DNA from 3 places in the Kribbella sp. NPDC005582 genome. Region 3 is predicted to be linked to each of the others. Evidence: riboswitches for the same ligand, from Rfam matches in the RefSeq annotation. Region 3 holds a riboswitch; each other region holds the start of a gene.
The links. A riboswitch is a leader RNA that binds a small molecule or an ion and turns the genes downstream of it on or off. The one in region 3 is predicted to bind ZMP and ZTP.

Region 1: linked by a shared signal. The riboswitch ahead of ABZS29_RS21760 (bifunctional 5,10-methylenetetrahydrofolate dehydrogenase/5,10-methenyltetrahydrofolate cyclohydrolase) and the one ahead of ABZS29_RS31690 (glycine hydroxymethyltransferase) in region 3 are both predicted to bind ZMP and ZTP.
Region 2: linked by a shared signal. The riboswitch ahead of ABZS29_RS32780 (5-aminoimidazole-4-carboxamide ribonucleotide transformylase) and the one ahead of ABZS29_RS31690 (glycine hydroxymethyltransferase) in region 3 are both predicted to bind ZMP and ZTP.

What each region holds. Positions count from the first base shown of each region.
Region 1 is NZ_JBEXCU010000003.1:876,413-881,399, forward strand. It holds gene prcA (proteasome subunit alpha) at 1-760, shown strand, start outside; gene ABZS29_RS21755 (NUDIX hydrolase) at 757-1,371, shown strand; ZMP/ZTP riboswitch at 2,427-2,515, shown strand; gene ABZS29_RS21760 (bifunctional 5,10-methylenetetrahydrofolate dehydrogenase/5,10-methenyltetrahydrofolate cyclohydrolase) at 2,539-3,411, shown strand; gene aroH (chorismate mutase) at 3,428-3,820, shown strand; gene ABZS29_RS21770 (prephenate dehydrogenase) at 3,817-4,881, shown strand.
Region 2 is NZ_JBEXCU010000007.1:205,956-210,942, reverse strand. It holds gene ABZS29_RS32800 (2-hydroxyacid dehydrogenase) at 1-258, shown strand, start outside; gene ABZS29_RS32795 (exo-alpha-sialidase) at 284-1,369, shown strand; gene ABZS29_RS32790 (MoaD/ThiS family protein) at 1,372-1,635, shown strand; gene ABZS29_RS32785 (AAA family ATPase) at 1,659-2,198, shown strand; gene ABZS29_RS32780 (5-aminoimidazole-4-carboxamide ribonucleotide transformylase) at 2,298-3,209, opposite strand; ZMP/ZTP riboswitch at 3,227-3,306, opposite strand; gene ABZS29_RS32775 (hypothetical protein) at 3,368-4,348, shown strand; gene ABZS29_RS32770 (class I SAM-dependent methyltransferase) at 4,345-4,987, opposite strand, start outside.
Region 3 is NZ_JBEXCU010000006.1:507,866-512,852, forward strand. It holds gene ABZS29_RS31680 (amidase) at 1-670, shown strand, start outside; gene ABZS29_RS31685 (MarR family transcriptional regulator) at 667-1,131, opposite strand; gene ABZS29_RS31690 (glycine hydroxymethyltransferase) at 1,197-2,645, opposite strand; ZMP/ZTP riboswitch at 2,674-2,756, opposite strand; gene ABZS29_RS31695 (acyl-CoA dehydrogenase family protein) at 2,755-4,386, opposite strand; gene ABZS29_RS31700 (YhjD/YihY/BrkB family envelope integrity protein) at 4,405-4,987, shown strand, end outside.

The DNA.
Region 1 (4,987 bases), on a different contig from region 3:
GCAGTATGCCGACGGGATCCTGTTCGTCGCCGAGAACCGCTCGCCCGCGCTGCACAAGGTGGCCGAGATCTACGACCGGATGGCGTTCGCCGCCGTCGGCCGGTACAACGAGTTCGAGAACCTGCGGATCGCCGGCGTGCGGCTGGCCGACATGCGCGGCTACTCCTACGACCGGCGCGACGTCACCGGCCGGGCGCTGGCCAACGCCTACGCGCAGACCCTCGGCGCGATCTTCTCCTCCGGCGGTGAGAAGCCGCTCGAGGTGGAGATCCTGGTCGCCGAGATCGGCGCGACCACGGCCGACGACCAGATCTACCGGCTCACGTACGACGGCTCGATCGCCGACGTCCGCGGGTTCGCGGTGATGGGCGGCCAGGCCGAGCAGGTCGCGGAGTATGTCGGCGAGCATTATTCCGAGGGCATCTCGCTGGCCGGTGCACTGCGGCTGGCCGTGGACGCCCTCGGCCACGACAGCAGCGAGCCGCGCGAACTGACCTCGGACCAGCTCGAGGTCGCCGTACTGGACCGGACGCGTACGCAGGTGCGCAAGTTCAAGCGGATCTCCGAGGAGACGCTGGCCCGGATCCTGTCCGAGTCGCACCCGGCGGCCGATATCGAGGAGGCCACCGCCGAAGCGGCCGAGTCGGAGACCACCTCGGCGGAGACCACCTCGGCGGACACCTCGCCGGCGAGCTCCGGGAGCGACGACGATGCGCCGATCGCTCCGCCGGAGGAGCCCGACGACAGTCGTCCTCTGTGACGGATCGAACCGTCGAAGCAGCCGCCACGTCCGATGTGGCGGCTGCGTCGTCTCGGGCCGCCGACCCGGAGCCCTGGGAGCTGCTGGGGGAGAAGGTCGCCTACCAGCGCTTCCTGACGGTGAAGGTCCGGCAGTACCGGATGCCGGGCGGTCACGAGGTCGAGTGGGACGTCACGGGGCCCGAGTCCGCCGAGGGAGTCGCCCGCGGCATCACCGTCCTCCCGCTGACCCCCGAAGGCCGGATCGTGACGATCCGCATGTTCCGCCCGGGCCCGGACAGCGTGGTCACCAACCTCCCCGGCGGCCTCATCGAGCCCGGCGAAGAACCGGCCGTCGGTGGTGCGCGGGAGCTCGAAGAAGAAACCGGCTACACCTGCGAATCGCTCGAGGTGGTCGGCTGGCTCTGGGCCGGCACCTCGTCCACTTTCCGCAAGTACGTCGCAATCGCCCGCGGCTGCCGTCCGGACGGTGTCCAGCACCTCGACGAGGCCGAGGACTGCGTCCCGGTCGAGCTCACCGTGGACGAGTTCCGCGCCGAGCTCCGTACGCCGGGAGCCATGACCGGCACCGACGCCGCGTACCTGGCGCTGGACCACGCCGGCCTGCTGTAATCGCCCCCCGCACCGGCTCCCGCCTCGCTGCCGCTCGGCCCGCCGGCGCCCCACCCACCCTCGTTCGCGCGCTATCGCGCTTCACTGCCCGCTGCCGCTCGCGGGCTGCCGCCTTCGTGGTGCTGGAGGTTGAGTGGTGGATGTACTCGCCCCCCGCGTCGGCTTCCGCCTCGCTGCCGCTCGGCCCACCGGCGCCCCACCCGCCCCCGCTCACGCGCTACCGCGCTTCCACTGCCCGCTTCCACTGCCCGCTTCCACTGCCCGCTGCCGCGGGTGCCTTCTCGCGCTGCCGCGCTTCGGGTGCTCGCTGCCGCTCGCGGGCTGCCGCGTGGGTGGTGCTGGAGAATGCGGCAGTGCTGCGGGAAGTTGACGATCGCGCCGGAGCCGTTGGTGCATGTGGCGGTGCTGCCGCTTCACGGTAGATCGCTGCCACGGAGCGGCCGCAATCGTCCGCAAAGGCAGGCGTTTCCTCATCCGGGCCGCATCGGTCGTTCGCAATCAGCCGACCCGCGGAACGGCCCGCATCCGGCCTGCGCGGGCTGAGCTCGCGGGTGCTGTATGTCGGGGTGCTGCGCGTCCGTACGGCCGGCAGGAGACCTGGGACGACTCGCCTGCCGGCTGGCCCCAGACCCTCACCATGGAATGGATGAGGCTCCGCGACGAGTACTGATCACCGACCACAAGGTGGTCCAGGACGGCAGCCGTGGCGAGCTGGGCGGCGTCTTCGCGCAGCAGATTCTTGAAGGCGGTCGCCGACTCATAGCGCCGGCGGGCCGAGCGCTAGCGATGCGCGAGCCGACGCCGGGGAGGGAACCACCCCCGCCACTCGGCCTCGTGCACCACGGAGGCGGCAGCCTGCGAGCGGTAGCGAGCAACTTGAAGCGCGGTAGCGCGTGAACGCGGGCGGGTGGGGCGTCGGCGGGCCGAGCGGTAGCGAGGCGGGAGCCGACGCGGGGGGAGAGAACCACACCCACCACCCGGCCCTGCGCACCACGGAGGCGGCAGCCTGCGAGCGGTAGCGAGGCGGGAGCCGACGCGGGGGAAAGGTAAGCTGGCCGCAGGTCCGCGACTGGCGTTGAGGTGGAGTACCACCGGGGAGCGGCCCGCCGGAGATCCGGCTTCGCCGCGCGCCTGGGCACTTGATCCCTCGCCCGAAGGAGTGCGCCCATGACCGCCGACCTGATGATCGGAACCGATCTCGCCGCCGAGATGGTGGCGAACGCCGCCGTCCGCGCCGAGAAGCTGCGGGAGTCGACCGGCGTCCAGCCGTGCCTGGCCACGGTGCTGGTCGGTGACGATCCGGCCTCCGCGACGTACGTGCGGATGAAGCAGAACCGCAGCAAGAAGGCCGGGATCGGCTCGCGCAGTGTCGTGCTGCCGGCCTCGACGACGACCGAGGAGCTGGTGGCCGAGCTGACCAAGCTCTCCACCGATCCCGAGGTGCACGGCATTCTGCTGCAGCATCCGGTGCCGAGCCACATCGACGAGCGCGCGGCGTTCGAGGCGATCGACCCGGCCAAGGACGTCGACGGCGTCACCATGCACGCGTTCGCGGCGATGGCGTTCGGCGAGCCCGGCTTCCGGTCCTGTACGCCGGGCGGGATCATGCGGCTGCTCGAGGCGTACGACGTACCGCTGTCCGGAGCGCACGCGGTCGTGATCGGCCGCAGCCCGATCCTCGGCAAGCCGGCCGGAATGTTGCTGCTGGCATCAGATGCGACCGTGACCTACACGCATTCGCGGACCGTCGGGCTGGCCGACATCGTCCGGACCGCGGACATCGTGGTCGCCGCGGTCGGCAAGGCGAACTTCGTCCGGGGCGACTGGCTGAAGCCGGGAGCTGTGGTGATCGATGCCGGATACAACGAAGGCAACGTCGGTGACGTGCACTTCGAGGAGGCGAGCGAGGTGGCTCGGCTGATCACTCCGGTGCCGGGCGGGGTCGGGCCGATGACGATCGCGCTGCTGCTGGAGCAGACGGTGGATGCGGCCGAGGCTCAATCCGAGACGCCTGTCCAGTCCGTGGCCGGTCTGGCCTAGGCTGTCTACGTCGTGAATGCGGCTTGACGAGGAGGATGACGTGGCGGTGCGGGCGATCCGGGGAGCCACCCAGCTGGACGTGGACGAGCGCGAGCACCTGCTCGAGCGGTCCGCCGAGCTGGTGAAGGCCGTCCTGGAGGCGAACGATCTGGACAGTGCGGATCTGATCAGCATCCTGTTCACCGTCACGCCGGACCTGCACGCCGAGTTCCCCGCCGTGGCCGGCCGCCAGATCGGGCTGACCGACGTACCGCTGATGTGCATGCAGGAGATCGACGTACCGCATGCACTGCCGCGAGTCGTCCGGATGATGGTGCACACCGAGACCGAGCGGTCGCGCGACAAGATCCAGCACGTCTACCTGCACGGCGCGTCGGCGCTCCGTCCCGATCTGACAGGCGCCCAGTGACCGAATTGCGTGGTCCCGTCCGCGTCGTTGGTGCGGGCCTTATCGGTACGTCGATCGGCTTGGCGCTGGCGCGGTTGGGTGTCGTCGTCGAGCTGGTGGACGCGAACCCCGACAACGCGTTGATGGCTGAGCGGATCGGCGCGGGGTCGCGACTTGTTCAGATCGAGCCGCAGTTGGTGGTGGTCGCCGTACCGCCGGATCACGTCGGGTCGGTGATCGCGGAGCAGCTCGCGCAGACCGACGCGATCGTCACCGACGCGGCGAGCGTGAAGTCGAAACCGCTGACGGACGCCCGGCTGCTGTCCGCGGACCTGACCCGGTACGTCGGCAGTCACCCGATGGCGGGCTCGGAGCGCAACGGGCCGCTCGCCGCGCGCGCCGACCTGTTCGACGGCGCGACCTGGGCGATCACGCCGCACTCGTCGAGCTCACCTGAAGCGGTCGAGCTCGTCCGCTGCCTGGCCGAGGCTTGCGGGGCGCGGACGGTCGAGCTGTCCGTCGAGGACCACGACCTGGCCGTCGCGCGGGTCTCGCACCTGCCGCAGCTGATGTCATCCCTGGCCGCCGGCACGCTCGTCGACGCGCCGAACTCACACCTGCAGCTGTCCGGCCAAGGCGTCCGCGACGTCACCCGGATCGCGGCCGGCGACCCCGGCCTGTGGACCCAGATCGTCTCGGCCAACTCGGCCGCGCTGACCGGCCTGCTCGAACAGATCCGCGATGAGCTCGACCGCGTACTGGTTGCCCTCAGCAAGGATGAGGCCGGTGACGAACTGACCTCGGTGCTCGCTCGCGGCGTTTCCGGTGCCATCCGCGTCCCCGGCAAGCACGGCACGCCGCACATCGACCTGGTCAGCGTTCTGGTCACCATCCCCGACCGCCCGGGCCAGCTTGCGCGCCTCTTCAACGACGCCGCCGCCTCCGGCGCCAACGTCGAAGACCTCCGCATCGACCACAGCCCCGGCCGTCCTGTCGGTGAGGTCGAGCTCCTGGTCAAACCAGGCTCCGACGACCAGCTCGTCGCCACCCTCACCGACCGAGGCTGGGTCGTCCACCGCTGACCCCTCCCCGCAACAAGACCGGATATCCGCTCCAATGGACGCGGCGCGGTGGGAGAAACCAGCTCTGGGGCAGGGCGAGGGGACGCGGTGAGCGGTCGCGCGGATA
Region 2 (4,987 bases), on a different contig from region 3:
GGTGTCATCGTCGACACCGGCGCGCTCGTGGCCGAGCTCGGCACCGGCCGGATCTCGGCCGCCCTCGACGTCACCGACCCCGAGCCGTTGCCGTCAGGTCATCCGTTGTGGTCTGCTCCGAATGTGCTGATCAACCCGCATCGCGGGGGTGCCTCGACGGCGTTCGAGCCGCGGGTCGCCCGGTTGGTGCGGGCGCAGCTGGAGCGGTTCGCGCAGGGGGAAGCACTCGTCAATGTGGTGGCGGGGCCGCCACGCTAGTTCGTCGATCCACTGGAGGACAACGATGTCCGAGGCCGTACTGCTGATCGGGACCAAGAAGGGGCTCTGGATCGGCCGCAGCGACGCTGCGCGCCGGGAGTGGAGGCTCGACGGACCCGCGTTCGAGATGCAGGGCGTGTACGCCGTGGGCATCGACACGCGCGGTGAGCGACCGCGACTCTTCGCCGGTGGCACGAGTGAGCACTGGGGACCGGCGGTCTTCCACTCCGACGACCTCGGGCAGACGTGGGACGAGCCGCCGGAGGGCTCGATCGGGTTCCCGGCCGGGACGGACGCGTCGCTGGAGCGGGTCTGGCAGATCCAGCCGGCGCCGGCTTCCCAGCCTGGAGTTGTGTACGCCGGTAGTCAGCCGTCGGCGTTGTGGAAGTCGACCGACGGGGGAGTGACGTTCGAGCTGGTCCGCGGGTTGTGGGACCACCCGCATCGCGAGCAGTGGGGCGCGGGCTTCGGCGGTCAGGCGGTGCACACCGTGCTGCCGCATCCGGTCGACCCGGCGCGGGTGAGTGTCGCGATGTCGACCGGCGGGGTCTACCAAACGACTGACGGCGGAGCGACGTGGTCCCCGGCGAATCACGGGATCAAGGCGTACTTCCTGCCGGACCCGGATCCCGAGTTCGGTCAGTGCGTGCACAAGCTGGCCGGGCATCCCGACGTACCGGAGCGGATGTTCGCGCAGAACCACCACGGGGTGTACCGGTCCGACGACGGCGGTCAGATCTGGAAGAGCATCGCGGACGGACTGCCGTCAGACTTCGGGTTCCCGATCGCAGTGCACCCGCACGAGCCCGACACGGTGTACGTCTTCCCGTTGGTGGCCGACGGCAACCGAATCCCGACGGATGCCAGCTGTCGCGTCTATCGGTCACGTGATGCGGGTGCGACCTGGGAGCCGCTGACGAAGGGGCTTCCGGAGGTTTCGTATGTGCCGGTGCTTCGCGACGCGCTGACCACGGACGCAGCTGAGTCGGCGGGTGTGTACGTCGGCACGCGTGACGGTTGTGTCTACGCCAGCGCGGACGCCGGGGACACCTGGGTCGAGGTCGCCAGCCACCTGCCCGACGTACTGACGCTGCGCGCCGCGGTGATCTGACGATGATCACGCTCCGGCTCCCGCCCGTCCTGCGCCCCTTCGCGGGCGGAGCCGACTGCGTCGAGGTCGAAGGCACCACCGTGGCCGACGCCCTCGCAGCCACGGCTCCGGCGCTCCGGCGTCGCCTCACGGACGAGCAAGGAGCAGTCCGCCGCCACGTCAACGTCTACCTCGGCTCCGACAACATCCGCGACCTCGACGGCCCCGACACCCCATTGCCCGACGGCGCCGAACTGCTGATCCTCCCCAGCGTCGCCGGCGGCTAACACCGGCGCGATAGCTTCGCGGGATGACGGGTGAAGTGATCGTGCTGACCGGTCCGCCGGGGGCCGGTAAGTCGACAGTTGCCGAGCTGCTCGCGTCGGACGCTGACCGGCCGGCCGTGCATCTCGTCACGGACCAGTTCTTCACCGCGATCCGCACGGGCTTCATCCCGCCGTACCTGCCGGAGGCCGCGGCGCAGAACGACGTGGTCGTCGACGCCTACGTAGCCGCGGCGGCAACGTACGCGCGGGGCGGTTACGACGTGATTGTCGACGGTGTTGTCGGCCCGCATTACGTGCCTCCGTTTCGGGCGGTCGCGCGGAACGACGGTCTGGTCCTGTCGTATGTCGTGCTGCGGCCGGCGCTTGACGAAACCATCGTTCGCGCTCAAACCCGTGGTCCCGAATCGCTCCGTGACGAAGGCGCCATCAGTCACATGTACGGTGCCTTCGCCGACCTGGGGCCGCTGGAGCACCACGCTCTCGACACCACCAACGAGTCGGTGACGGGGACAGCTGAGGCAGTGCGGCGCGGGCTGGTGGCTGGGACGTTCCGGCTTCGGTGAGGCGTCGGGAAGGACACGTAGTGGTGGGGCGGCGTGGGGTGGTGCACGCCTGGGCGTGTGGCCGCGGAGGTAGTACTACGTGTCGTTACCGACGAGACGTCAGTGGCGGAAGAGGCGGACGCCGGTGGGGGACCAGTTGATGGCGTGTTCGGCGCAGGCGGCGGCTACCTGGTCGGAGCGGATGGAGCCGGCGGGCTCGGCGATGTGGGTGACGCCGAACCCGGCCGCGACTTCTACGTTGTCGGGGAAGGGGAGGGCACCGTCGGAGACCATGCACACGCCGGTGAGCGGCTCGGCGGACTGGCGGGACTGCCAGTCGGCCGCTTTGAGGCCGGCCAGGCGGGTGCAGTCGACGCGGGACTGTTGACCGGCGCCGATGCCGATGGCCATGCCGTCCTTCAGGAGAGCCACGGTGTTGGACTGCGTGTAGCGGACGACGATCAGGCCGAGCAACAGGTCGCGAGCGGCGGCGTCGTTCACATCGACGGACAGCAGGTCGCGCGTGAGCGGTAGGTCGTCGCGCGACTGCTCAAGGCGGAGACCGTACAGCTCACGCACTTCCGAAGACGGCGGCTCGAACGCAGGATCCGCCTCCAGCACCAGATACGTCCCACGCTTCTTGGCCGCGAGCACCTCGACCACACCAGGTGCGTAGCCCGGCGCGATGATGCCGTCGCTCACCACACCACGCAGGACACCAGCCAGCTCCAAGTCCACCGGATGCGAGACCGCCACGAAATCGCCGTACGACGACTTGGGGTCGGCATCCCGTGCCCGCCGGTACGCGTTGGCGACCGACATACCGAGTGCAGCGCCGGCCGGCGAGACGTGCTTGTACGACGCCGCCGCAGGCACGCCGAAAGCACCAGCTGCCTCCCGCACGAGCTGCCACCCGGTCAGCGCGTCCAGCACATTGATGTACGACGGACTCCCGGCCACCACCGTGAACGGTGCCTTTGAACCAACAGCCGTCGTCGAAGCGGCCTGGTGAGGATTCATTCCGTAGCGCATGAGCACACCTCCCGAAAAGGAGGCGCCCAGGCGGACGACGCCACGTAGCTGTCCGCTCCCCGGTGGTAACCCACCCTCGCCAGTCGCGGTAACCAAAGCCTATTGCAGGAAAGTGCAATTTCGAACCACAGCCCTCCCCGGAGTCCTACGATCCGCGAATGGGGTTCTTCACGCGCAAGGTGGCGGACGCGTCCGGCCTCAGGCTCGACCAGGCCTGGCTCGACGACGACCTCGACGCGGCGTACGCGGCGGTCCGGCAGGGCGAGTTGTCGACCGGGCTGGCGCTGCTCAAGGTGACGCCGGCCAACACGAACCTGCGGTCGATCCGGGCGACCGGCTTGGCGAAGGCGGCGATCGGGCGGAGCGAGCAGCTGGAGCTGCGGCTGGAGGCTTATCCGAAGGATCCCGATCTGCTGTTGTGGTTCGGGCAGACGCTGGTCTTCGAGGCGTGGGCGGTGCGGACCGGGCAGCTGGCGCAGGACGTGTCGGAGCAGCGGCTCGCGATGTTCCACGACATTCTCCGTACGGCGGCCGAGGTGCTGCAGGGCGCGATCATCGCGGCCGCGGACGACGCGGTGCCGTGGGAGGTGCTGCAGTGGGCGGCCCTGGGACTGCAGGCGGAGCTCGAGGACAAGGCCGAGATCTTCCATGCCGCGCTGGTCCGCCACCCGGGCAGCTATGCGGCGCACACCGGCCGGGTTCAGGTGCTGGCGAAGAAGTGGTCCGGTCTGGAGCTCGCCGAGCTGGTCGATTTCGGCGACGCGGTGGTGGCGCGGGCGCGGCCCGGCAGCGTGCTCTGCAGCATTGCGGCCCATGTTTTCAACGAGGTCTGGCTCGAGGTCGCCTCCGACAAGGACCCGCCGCGCGTGCAGCGCATGCGGCGGTACGCGCGCGAGGTGACCGGCCGCCGGCCCGAGCTGATGGCCGCCCGCGACAAGTGGTGGAGCGACGCCCGTACGCCGGATCCCGCCGATGTCTCGGCGAACGGCGCGATGGCATTCGCGCTCAAGTGGGCGAGCGCGAAGCCGCAGGCGATGGAGCACGCCTGCGCGACCAAGGGCCGGATCGAGAGCGTGCCGTGGGGCTACGTTGGCGGCGTCAGCGGCTTCGCAGAAGCCCTCGCGAAGCAGATGGACTAAGCCTTCTCGGCGCGAAACACCATCAACCGCGACTCCGGCGTGAACGCCTCGCCGCGCCAACCGCCCAGCACCTGAACGGCAAACCCGGCCGCCTCCAACGCGTCGCTGATCTCGGTCGCCGAGCGGAAATACAGCTCGGTGCGGTAGACATCGTCGCGGCCATCGTCGTACAGGTTGTGTGCGTCGAAGACGACCCGGCCGTCGGCGACCTCGATCAGATCGAGCCACTCGGTGAGGTGGCCGACAGGAGTATCCCGTTCCCCGTACGTCGCCTCGCGCGTCCACGACTCCCAGGCTCGCGCCTCGGGGTTCCGCGACTCGAAGACCAGTACGCCGCCAGTCCGCAGCGCACCGGCCAGAGTGGTCAGCGCTGCCGGCAGATCGGGGATGTGCATGACCGAATTGCCGGTGGAGAGGGCGAGATCGACATCCCCGGTGGCCTTGATGGCGGAGTGGTCCCCGTCGATCCAGGTGACTGTGCTCGGGGTGCGGCGCGCGTAGTTCAGCATCGTCGGGCTGGGATCGACCCCGATCACCTCACGGTCGCCGACCGCCAACGTCCGGGTCAGCAGCCCGGTACCGCAGCCAAGATCGACGATCTTGCGCGCGCCGAGACTGTCGGCCAGCGCGCGGACGAAG
Region 3 (4,987 bases):
GAAAGGCACCTACGGCCGGGTGCCGCGGGCAGTGGGACGGTCGCTCGGCGGACTGACCACAGCAGGTGTGATCGGCGCGAACCTCGATGACGTGATGCTGGCAACGAGTGTGGTGAGCGGCCCGCATCGGCTCGATCCGACGGCGTTGCCGCAGTGGCCGGAGCCGATCCTTGCCGAGGGCCCCTTTCGGGTGGCGTATCTGCCCACGCTCAACACCCAGTACGCCGTGGATCCGGGCGTCGACCAGGTGATTCGCGACCGGCTCTCGGTGGTCGAGGTGGTCGACGTACCGCTGAAGCTGTTGCCGACCGATGACGCCTGGCAGGTGTTGTCCGCGCTTGACGCAGGCCGGGGAGCCAGCGCTGCCGAGGCGCAGCGGGCTCGTGAAGTGCGGGATCACAACCACACCGCGCTCGCCGACCTCTTCGAGGTGGTCGACGCGCTGGTTACGCCGACCACGCTGACCGTTGCCCACGGCTACGACCAGCACAACGAGAACATCATCGTCGGCGACCCGTGCTGGGCCTTCAACGTGACCGGGCATCCTGCGGTCAGCGTCCCGGTCGGGCTCCTGGACGGTCTGCCGGTCGGCGCGCAGGTGGTGACGCCGTACGGCGACGACGCGACGGCGCTCGCGGTGGCGAAGCGGTTGATGGTCCAGCTGCGTTAGCTGGGGTTCTTGGCGCGCCAGTCCTTCATCGTCTGCTCGAGATCGTTGTGCACGAAGGTGAAGAAGTCCGCCGCCTCCGCGAGCCGGCGACCGACGGTCGTGTCAGGCCCGAACAGCGCAGCGCCGTAGCTGCTGCTCGCGGCCCATTCAGTCAGGGCCTGGTTGCGGCGCTCGAGAATCGCGGCGAAGACGTCCTCGCGGATCCGGTAGTGGTCCTTGCGCGAACCGGGCATCCGCTCCCGGGAGATGAACGACATCTGGATCAGCTGCCGCACCGCGCCGGAGACCGCGGGCTGGCTGATCTGCAGCGTCTCGGCGAGCTCGGCCGCGGTCATCGTCCCGTTCGGGCTGACCAGCATCCGGCCCATCACCCGGGCCGACATCGTCGGTACGCCGCTGCTCGCCATCACACCCGCGAAGCGCTCGACGTACTGACTGATCTCTTCCGTGGTGGGCGCCATGATTGAACCCTACACAAACCGAGCGCCCGCTCCCGGTGACCAGGAACGGGCGCTCGCAGGCGTGATCAGCTGAGCTCGAGGCCCGGGTAGAGCGGGTGCTTATCGAGGATCTCGGCCGAGGCCGCACGGGTCTTGTCGGCGACGCCGTCGGCCAGCACGTACTTCGCCTTCGACGGGGCGCCGGCCGCGGTGGTGGTGGGCGTGGTCGCGGACAGTACGTCGACGATCAGCTCGGCCACCCGGTCGAACTCGTCGGCGCCGAACCCGCGCGTGGTCAGCGCCGGCGTACCGATCCGGACGCCCGATGTGTACCAGGCGCCGTTCGGGTCGCGCGGAACCGCGTTGCGGTTGGTGACGATGCCCGCGTCGAGCAGCGCCGACTCGGCCTGCCGGCCGGTGATCCCGTACGACGAGACGTCGAGCAGAACGAGGTGGTTCTCGGTGCCGTCGGTGACAAGCTTCACGCCGCGCTTCATCAGGCCCTCGGCGAGGGTGACCGCGTTGTCGGCGACAGCCTGCGCGTAGGTCTGGAACGAGGGCTGCCGGGCCTCGGCCAGCGCGACCGCCTTGGCGGCCATCGTCTGGCTGAGCGGGCCGCCCAGCACCATCGGGCAACCGCGGTCGACGGCGTCGGCGTACTCGGGCTGGCACAGCACCATGCCGCCCCGCGGGCCGCGCAGCGACTTGTGGGTGGTGGTCGTGGTGACGTGCGCGTGCGGTACCGGGTCGAAGTCGCCGGTGAAGACCTTGCCCGCGACCAGACCGGCGAAGTGCGCCATGTCGACCATCAGGGTCGCGCCGACCTCGTCGGCGATCTCACGCATCTTGGCGAAGTTCACCTTGCGCGGGTACGCCGAGTAGCCGGCGATCAGGATCAGCGGCTTGAACTCGCGGGCGGCCTCGGCGACCTTGTCGTAGTCGAGCAGGCCGGTCTCGGGGTCGGTGCCGTAGGAGTGCTGGTTGAACATCTTGCCGGAGATGTTCGGCCGGAAGCCGTGCGTCAGGTGACCGCCGGCGTCCAGCGACATGCCGAGCATCTTCTGGTCGCCGAGCGCCTTGCGGAGCTTGTCCCAGTCCTCGTCGGACAGGTCGTTGACGTGCTTCGCGCTCGCCTCGGCCAGCGCCGGGGCCTCGATCCGGTTGGCCAGGATGGCCCAGAAGGCGACCAGGTTCGCGTCGATCCCGGAGTGCGGCTGGACGTAGGCGTGCGGCGCGTTGAACAGGGCCTTGGCGTGGTCGGCCGCGGTCTGCTCGACGGTGTCGACGTTCTGGCAGCCGGCGTAGAAACGGTGCCCGACGGTGCCCTCGGCGTACTTGTCCGAGAGCCAGTTGCCCATCGTGAGCAGGGTCGCCGGGGAGGCGTAGTTCTCGCTCGCGATCAGCTTCAGCGAGGAGCGCTGGTCGGCCAGCTCGGCCTTGATCGCACCGGCGATGGTCGGCTCGACGCTGGCGATCACCTGCAGGGCGTTGTTGTACGCGGCCGACGCCGCGGCGGCGTCGAAGGGTTGAGTCATGATCAAGTCTCCTGCGGTTGCAGTCGGTCGAAGGCACCCAGGCGCACGGTGCCGACGGGTTTCGCTCCCCGGTGGTACTCCACCTTCAGCGCGCCAGTCGCGACAGCGGTCAGCCTATCGTGCGCTCGACGATCTCCCGGAACGGTGTCGTCCGCGGGAGCGTCCCGAACACCCCACCCCAGTCCCCGCCCAGCCGGCTGGCCACAAACGCGTCCGCCACGGCCGGGGTCGAGTGCCGCACCAGCAACGACGCCTGCAAACACAACGCCATCCGCGCCGCGAGCCTCCGCGCCCCTGCTTCGGCGCCTTCGATATCTGCCAACGCCTGCAGTACGTCGTTCACGGCGGCATCCAGCCGGTGGTCCGCCCCCTGCGCCGCGCCGACCTCCAGCAGCCAAGCCTCCAGCGACTCCGGCCTGCGCAGCGCCCGCAGTACGTCGAGCGCGTTCACGTTGCCCGAGCCTTCCCAGATCGAGTTCAGCGGCGACTCCCGGAACAGCAACGGCAACCCCGACTCCTCCACGAACCCGTTCCCGCCGAGACACTCCAACGCCTCGGCGACCATGAACGACGTCCGCTTACACACCCAGAACTTCGCCAACGGAAGCGCAATCCGCCGGAACGCCGCTTCCCGCTCGGCGTTGCCTGCGGTCGAGGCATCGGCGGCGGCTGCTAGGCGCATGGCTAGGGCGGTGGCGGCTTCGCTTTCTATTGCCAGGTCGGCGAGAACGTTGAGCATGGCGGGTTTGTCGGCGAGGAGGCCGCCGAAGGCGGAGCGGTGCTGGGCGTGCCAGGTGGCTTCGACCAGCGCTCGGCGTTGGAGAGCGGCGGAGCCGAGGACACAGTCGAGGCGGGTGGCGGCGACCATCTCGATGATGGTGCGGACGCCGGCGCCCTCGTCGCCGAGGCGGTAGCCGACGGTGCTGTGGAACTCGACCTCGCTGGACGCGTTCGAGCGGTTGCCGAGTTTGTCCTTCAACCGTTGCAACGCGAAGGCGTTCCGGTTGCCATCAGCAAGCACCCGCGGCACCACGAAACAGCTCAACCCGTCCGGCGCTTGCGCGAGCACCAGGAACACATCGACCTGCGGCGCCGAGCAGAACCACTTGTGTCCGTCGAGCAGGTACTCACCGTCCGCACCCACCGGTGTCGCAGTCGTCAGATTGGCCCGCACATCGGAACCACCCTGCTTCTCGGTCATCCCCATCCCGGCCAGCACGCCACGCTTCGCTGCCCCGGGCAACCGCCGTACGTCGTACTCGGTCGAGGCCAGCCGCGGCACCCACTCCGCCGCCAGCCGCTCATCCGCGCGCAGAGCCGGTACGGCGGCGTACGTCATCGAGATCGGGCAGCCGTGCCCGGGCTCGACCTGCGACCAGACGAAGAAGCCGGCCGCGCGGGTGAGGTGCGGCGAAGCCTGGGAACTCGTCCACGGCGCAGCCTGCAGCCCGAAGCCGACCGCCTTCTCCATGAGCCAGTGCCACGACGGGTGGAACTCGACCTCGTCGATCCGGTTCCCGTAGCGGTCGTGGGTGCGCAGGACCGGCGAGTTCTGGTTCGCCGGCAGGGCGTGGGAGAGCGCTTCCTCCGATCCCGCGAGTTCGCCGATCCGGGCCAGACTGGGATCCTCCGCGACCCCGCCGTACGGGCGCAGCGCGGCGCCGAGGGCAGCGTCGGAGGTGAAGAAGTTCACCCCGTGCAGAGGAGGAGCCTGGTTCGTTACAGCGTTTGGGTCCGCCATATCAGTACGGTAAGCGGTATGGAACGTTCAGGGGCAGGGCCCGCGAGTGGGAGCTCGGTCTCCTTGGCATGGGTCCGCAAGATCCCCTCGACGATCTGGAAGCTGCTCACCCAGACCGTCGGCGAGTGTCTGCGCTACCGCGTCACCGGCCTGGCGGCCGAGGGCGCGTTCTTCGCGATCCTGTCGCTGCCGCCGCTGATCTTCGGGCTCGCCGGAAGCCTCGGCTACATCAGCCGCTGGCTCGACGTGGTCCAGATCGCGCAGATCAAACTCGAGATCGCGGAGCTCGCCGCGCGAGCGCTCACCGACGACTCCGTGAACAGCGTCATCGTGCCCACCCTGGACAAGGTGCTGAACGGCGGCCGCCCGGACGTCATCTCGATCGGTTTCGTGCTCGCGCTGTGGTCCGGCAGCCGCGCGCTGAACGTCTTCGTCGACACCATCACGATCATGTACGGGATGGGCGGCAAGCGCGGCATCGTCCGGACCCGCGCGCTGTCGTTCAGCCTCTACAGCATCGCGCTCGTCATCGGCGTGATCGTCCTGCCGCTGGTGCTGGCCGGTCCGGAGGCGGTCGACCATCTGCTCCCGGCGCGCCTCG